2 regions of the Streptomyces sp. NPDC059668 genome follow, and region 2 is predicted to be linked to the other one. Evidence: riboswitches for the same ligand, from Rfam matches in the RefSeq annotation. Region 2 holds a riboswitch; the other holds the start of a gene.

Region 1 (3,404 bases), on a different contig from region 2:
CCGTCGACGTACACCTGGCCGCCCGCCTCGTGCACCTGCGCGCAGATGTCGGCGACGTGCTCCTCGAACACACCGTGCGTCGAGGGGTACGTGATCATCAGCACGGCCAGCTCGTCGCGGTGCTGCTCGATCTTGGCACGCAGGTCCGCGATGTCGATCTCGCCGTCCTCGGCGGTCTTCACGACGACGACCTTCATGCCGGCCATCACGGCGCTCGCGGCGTTCGTGCCGTGCGCCGAGGACGGGATCAGGCACACGGTGCGCTGCTCGTCGCCGTTGGCCCGGTGGTAGCCGCGGACGGCGAGCAGACCGGCCAGCTCGCCCTGCGAACCGGCGTTGGGCTGGAGCGACACCTTGTCGTATCCGGTGACCTCGGCGAGCCGCGTCTCCAGCTCCTCGATGAGCGTGAGGTAGCCCTGCGCCTGCTCGGCGGGGACGAAGGGGTGCAGCTGGCCGAACTCGGGCCAGGTGACCGGCTCCATCTCGGTGGTCGCGTTGAGCTTCATGGTGCAGGAGCCCAGCGGGATCATGCCGCGGTCCAGCGCGTAGTCGCGGTCGGAGAGCCTGCGCAGGTAGCGCAGCATCGCGGTCTCGGAGCGGTACTGGTGGAACACCGGGTGGGTGAGGTAGTCGTCGGTGCGCAGCAGCGCCGCGGGAAGCGTGTCCTCGACACTCGCGTCCAGCGCCTCGATGTCGCCCTCGATGCCGAACGCGGCCCACACGGCGCCCAGTTGCCTGCGGGCGGTGGTCTCGTCACAGGCGATCGACACATGGTCGGCGTCCACGAGGTGGAGGTTGACACCCTGTTCCCGCGCGCCCGTCACGATGTCGGCGGCCCGGCCCGGGACACGGACGGTCAGTGTGTCGAAGTACGCGCCGTGCACGACCTCGACGCCGCCGGCCTTCAGCCCCTCGGCGAGGAGCGTGGCGTAGCGGTGGGTGCGACGAGCGATCGTCCTCAGTCCGTCGGGCCCGTGGTAGACGGCGTACATGCCCGCCATCACGGCGAGCAGCACCTGCGCGGTGCAGATGTTGCTGGTCGCCTTCTCACGGCGGATGTGCTGCTCGCGGGTCTGCAGGGCGAGCCGGTACGCCTTGTGTCCGTCCGCGTCGACGGAGACGCCGACCAGCCGGCCGGGCAGGCTGCGCGCGAACTTCTCGCGCACCGCCATGTATCCGGCGTGCGGACCGCCGAAGCCCATCGGGACGCCGAACCGCTGGGTCGTGCCGACCGCGATGTCGGCGCCGAGCTCGCCGGGCGAGGTGAGGAGGGTCAGGGCGAGCAGGTCGGCGGCCACGGTGACGACCGCGCCGAGCTCGTGCGCCTGCTCGATGACGGGCTTGAGGTCGCGGACCGCACCGGAGGCGCCGGGGTACTGGATGAGCACACCGTTGATCTCACGCCCGGCGATCGCGACCGGGATGCCCTCGCTCAGGTCGGCGACGACGACCTCGACACCGGTGGGCTCGGCGCGCGTCTCGATGACGGCGACGGTCTGCGGCAGGGCGTCCGCGTCGATCAGGAAGAGGCCCTTCTTGTTCTTGCCCATGCGCCGGGACAGCGCCATCGCCTCGGCGGCCGCGGTGCCCTCGTCCAGCAGCGAGGCGCCGGAGGTGGGCAGTCCGGTCAGCTCGGCGACCACGGTCTGGAAGTTGAGCAGCGCCTCCAGGCGGCCCTGCGAGATCTCCGGCTGGTAGGGCGTGTACGCGGTGTACCAGGCCGGGTTCTCCATGACGTTGCGCAGGATCACCGGCGGCGTGAAGGTGCCGTAGTAACCGAGGCCGATCATCGAGTCGAGGACCTGGTTGCGGTCCGCGAGGGAGCGCAGCTCGGCCAGGACCTCGGCCTCCGTGCGGGCGCCCGGGAGTTCGAGCGCCTCGGCGTTCTTGATCACGTCCGGCACGGCGGCGGCCGTCAGCTCATCCAGCGAGCCGTACCCGACCTGCGCGAGCATCTTGGCCCGTGCTTCCGGGGCGGGCCCGATGTGGCGCTGCTCGAAGGGGATTCCCTGCTCGAGCTCGGAGAGCGGAATGCGATGGGCGGTCATTACGGAGGCCTCCTGGTCACACACGACCTTCGAGGGGCACCACGGCATGGGTGCCCGTCCGGCCTCCCCCTCTGTCATCTGACCTGAGAGCTTCACCGGCCCGCCCGCTCGCTGCGACCCGGCTTTCACCGTCGGTGAGAGCGGAGGCCGTCGGCCCCGCCCTGCTTTCCAGAGTGACCTCGTCCGTGCGGTACGTGAGCCTGAGAGATTCCGGGGAGGAGTTGCTCCTTCGGCGCCTCCGATGGTGTCTGGAGGACTCTCCCGCACGGGGTCAGCAGCCGTTTGCCAGGGTACCAGCGTGAACAACGCACGGGCTTTCGAGTGGCCACCGTCACGAATGTGCTCTTTCGTAGTGCCTACGGAAGAGTCGCAATCGAGTGGAGGGCCCGTGCAGACCGACATCGATCCGCGCAATCTGATCGGCCGCAAGGCGCTCGACCGCAATGGCGCCAAGATCGGCACGGTCGACGAGGTCTATCTGGACGACGCGACCGGCATACCGGAGTGGGCCGCCATACGTACGGGTCTGTTCAGCAGGGACGCCTTCGTGCCCCTGGAGCCCAGCGAACTCGTCGAGGGCAGTCTGCGCGTCCCCTTCGAACGCGCCCTGATCAGGGACGCCCCCGATTTCGGCGTGGGCCGTCACCTCTCTCCGGAGCAGGAGCTCCAGCTCTACCACCACTACGGTCTCGACGTGACGCCCCCGGCCCTCCCGCCGGACCACGACTTCGGCCGTCTGGCGGGCACGGACGAGACCTGAGAGACCCCTTCCGGAGGCGGGTGGGACCGCGTGTCCGAGGTGCGGCGAGCCAGGAGACCGTCCGGCCGCCGAAAGCCCGGCGACGCCCGACTCGACCCGGCCCGCGCAGGCGGCCGGACTCAAGCCCTCCCGGGCGCACCGGCGGAGACACCGGACGAGTCCTCGGGTCTTCGTGGCACCAGCGGCAGCGGGTCCGCCGGCTCCAGGGCCGCGTCGTCCGTACGGAACGTCCGCACCCTCCCCGGCTCAGAGTCGGGAGTCTCGAATCGCACGGTCACCCTTCCCAGCCCGCTGCCCTGCACCCATCCGTGCCCGTACTCGGCATGGTGCACGTCGTGACCCGCCGGCCAGCGCCGCTCGGCCGCCGTGACCTGCTCGGCGGCCGGCTCCTCCGCCGCCGCCACGTCGTCGGGGTGCTCCTGGGCCGCCGTCTCCTCCTCGGCGGCCCGTGCCTGCGCCTGGGCCTGGGCGAAGAGGTCCTCCTGCGTGTAGTCGGCGAGCCCCGAGACGCCGACGCCCAGCAGGCGCACGCCCCCTGTCGTGTCCACCGCCTCCAGCAGCCGCCCGGCCGCCTCCCGCACGACCGCGGGGTCGTC
Region 2 (3,404 bases):
CGTCCAGCGGGGTGCGTCCGGCACGGCACAGCTCGGCGACCGCGAGGGGCGGCAGCGGTACGCCCACCACGCCGCCGGGGTTGATCGCGACGCCGACCTGCGGGGGCAGCCCGCGGGCGAACTCGACGGCGGGCGCGATCGTGAACGAAAGATGGCCGCCGACGACCTGGCGGAACTGCTCCTCGGAGCTGAAGACCGGTACGTACGCCTGGCCCTCGATCTCCAGCGTGGGCAGGTCGAGGGGGCCCGCGTGCGGACCGCCGCCGTTGGGCAGCGGCACCCAGACGAAGCTGCGGCCGAGGACCTCGACGATGCGGGCGCCCGCCGAGGGCACCCCGAGGGAGGCGGAGAGCACCTCCTCCAGTTCGTTGCCCGGCCAGCCGCCGTGCGGGTGGGGGTGCGGGTGCGCTGGTGCCGGGAAGTCGGGGAAGTCCATCTGTCTACCGCCTGCTGTGAACCGCTGATCCGGTGTTCCGGTGTCCTGGTGTGCCGTGCTGGTGTTCCGGCTGGAAAGGTTAGTGGGCACCCAGGACCCTCTCGTACGACGATGTCCCGTTCCCCCGCACGAGCTTCGGTACGTCCTTCGGGCCGACGCCGGCCCCGCGCCCTCTCATCCGTCGAAGTCGATCCGGCGCAGCACGTCCGCCGCGGTGCGGTCGAGGAGTACCGCCGAGCCGCAGCCCTCCGGCAGTTCGCCCCGCTCGACGGAGCGCAGCAGCCGGCTCAGCGCGCCCCGGTGCCGCGCGAACGCGTACCGCGAGACGCCCCGGCCGCGCTCGCGCTGCCCGTCCAGCGCCGTGCCCGGTGTGACGTCGAGGAGCAGGAGGTGGAGCGTGCCGCCCCGGCGGCGGGCCTCGCGGGCGAGCCAGCGGCGCACCCACGCCTGGGTACCGCAGTCGTGCACGACGACACCGGTGCCGGAACGCAGTGTGCGGCGCAGTCCCGCGTAGTGCGCGAGGCGGACGAGGGGGCGGTAGACCGCGTACGGGAGCCGGCGGGCCAGCCGGCCGTCCCAGCGGTCACGGGTGTCCTGGGAGTCCACGCGCCGGCCCGCGACCGCGCGGCGCATCAGGGTCGACTTGCCGCTGCCCGGCAGTCCGGTGACCACCACGAGGTCCGCCGGGCCGAAGTACAGGCCGTGCGGGCTGTGTCCGGCTCGCTCCCTGAGGTCGCGCACGACGGCCGCCGGAAGCGTGCCGCACGCCTCCCGGGCCGCGGCCGCGGTACCCGGCTGCCGCGGCAGCGCGAGGGCCGAGGTCGTGGCGTACGCCCTGGTCCTGTTCACCGTGATCGTCCTCCCCTTGGGTCTGGAGTCCCATCCCCGTCGAGTGTAAAGAGAAGGTAATGCGCGGTGCTTCCTGTTTCCGTGTTCGGACTGCCACAGGCCGGTTACAGATGCGGACTGCCGTCATCGGACGGCGCGTGCAATGATGTGCCCGCCAACTGCATACCGGCCGCTTGAATCCGCGCGGGAGAGTTCCCAGTGACGTGCACGCATCCGTGTGACGTACGTCGTACTGGGACGCCGAAGGAGCAAGTCCCTCCCTTGAATCTCTCAGGCCCCGTTACCGCGCGGGCGAGGCACATCTGAAAAGCGGGCCGCTGACCGGTGGCTCCACCCAAGGTGCAAGTCGTGACCTCCGTTCGCGGGGTCGTGATGAACCTCTCAGGTTCCGATGACAGATGGGGAGGAACGACCTCGCCGTCATGCCTTGGGAGCCCCACCGATGAGCAGTAACGCACCCCGCCGTACCGCGCTCGATGCCCTGCATCGCTCGCTGGGCGCGACGATGACCGACTTCGCGGGCTGGGACATGCCCCTGCGGTACGGCTCCGAGCGCGACGAGCACGTCGCCGTCCGCACCCGGGCCGGTCTCTTCGACCTCTCGCACATGGGCGAGATCACGGTCACCGGCCCGCAGGCCGCCGCGCTGCTGAACCACGCCCTGGTCGGCAACATCGCCTCCGTCGGCGTGGGCCGTGCCCGCTACACCATGATCTGCCGGGCGGACGGCGGCATCCTCGACGACCTGATCGTGTACCGGCTGGCCGAGACCGAGTACATGGTCGTCGCCAACGCCTCCAACGCCCAGGTCGTCCTCGACGCGCTGACCGAACGCGCCGCCGGTTTCGACGCCGAGGTCCGTGACGACCGCGAGGCGTACGCGCTGCTCGCCGTCCAGGGCCCCGAGTCCCCCGGCATCCTCAAGTCGCTCACCGACGCGGACCTCGACGGCCTGAAGTACTACGCGGGTCTGCCGGGCACGGTCGCGGGCGTCCCGGCGCTGATCGCGCGCACCGGCTACACGGGCGAGGACGGCTTCGAGCTCTTCGTGGCCCCGTCCGACGCCGAGAAGCTGTGGCAGGCGCTGACCGAGGCGGGCGCGCCGGCCGGGCTGGTCCCGTGCGGTCTGTCCTGCCGCGACACGCTCCGCCTGGAGGCGGGCATGCCGCTGTACGGGCACGAGCTGACCACCTCGCTCACCCCCTTCGACGCGGGTCTCGGGCGGGTCGTGAAGTTCGAGAAGGAGGGTGACTTCGTGGGGCGCGAGGCCCTGGAGGCCGCCGCCGAACGCGCCGCCGCCAGCCCCCCGCGGGTGCTCGTCGGGCTCGTCGCCGAGGGCCGCCGCGTCCCGCGCGCCGGGTTCTCCGTCGTCGCGGGCGGCGAGGTCGTCGGCGAGGTCACCTCCGGCGCTCCGTCCCCGACGCTGGGCCGGCCGATCGCGATGGCCTACGTCGACGCTGCGCACGCCGCGCCGGGCACGGCCGGGGTCGGCGTGGACATCCGGGGCAGTCACGAACCGTACGAGGTCGTGGCGTTGCCGTTCTACAAGCGCCAGAAGTAGGTCCACCGGGACTCGGGCGCGTCGACGTGACGTACCTCGTCGCGCCCTGTCCCCTGTCCCTTGTCCCTTGTCCCAGGGAACCCCGGCATCCGGACACCCGGTCCGTACCCGTTCATCAGCACTCCCCCGCGTACAGGAGAATTCAGGCCATGAGCAACCCCCAGCAGCTGCGCTACAGCAAGGAGCACGAGTGGCTGTCGGGCGCCGAGGACGGCGTCTCGACGGTCGGCATCACCGAGTTCGCGGCCAACGCGCTCGGCGATGTCGTCTACGCCCAGCTTCCGGAGGTCGGTGACACGGTGACCGCGGGCGAGTCCTGCGGAGAGCTGGAGTCGACCAAGTCGGTCAGTGACCTGTACGCCCCGGTCACCGGCGAGATCGTGGAGGCCAACCAGGACGTGGTGGACGACCCGTCGCTGGTCAACTCCGCGCCCTTCGAAGGCGGCTGGCTGTTCAAGGTGCGCGTCACCGACGAGCCGGACGACCTGATGTCCGCCGACGAGTACACCGCCTTCACCGCCGGCTGAGGAGTCACCGCATGTCGCTTCTGAACACGCC

Evidence for each region. A riboswitch is a leader RNA that binds a small molecule or an ion and turns the genes downstream of it on or off. The one in region 2 is predicted to bind glycine.
Region 1: linked by a shared signal. The riboswitch ahead of gcvP (aminomethyl-transferring glycine dehydrogenase) and the one ahead of gcvT (glycine cleavage system aminomethyltransferase GcvT) in region 2 are both predicted to bind glycine.

The regions. Positions count from the first base shown of each region.
Region 1 covers NZ_JBHWEL010000049.1:10,246-13,649, reverse strand. The annotation lists gene gcvP (aminomethyl-transferring glycine dehydrogenase) at 1-2,048, opposite strand, end outside; glycine riboswitch at 2,227-2,322, opposite strand; gene ACFV2J_RS28685 (PRC-barrel domain-containing protein) at 2,437-2,808, shown strand; gene ACFV2J_RS28680 (DNA polymerase IV) at 2,928-3,404, opposite strand, start outside.
Region 2 covers NZ_JBHWEL010000043.1:52,977-56,380, forward strand. The annotation lists gene ACFV2J_RS26835 (enhanced serine sensitivity protein SseB) at 1-436, opposite strand, end outside; gene ACFV2J_RS26840 (AAA family ATPase) at 611-1,291, opposite strand; glycine riboswitch at 1,460-1,581, shown strand; gene gcvT (glycine cleavage system aminomethyltransferase GcvT) at 1,728-2,846, shown strand; gene gcvH (glycine cleavage system protein GcvH) at 2,996-3,373, shown strand; gene glyA (serine hydroxymethyltransferase) at 3,385-3,404, shown strand, end outside.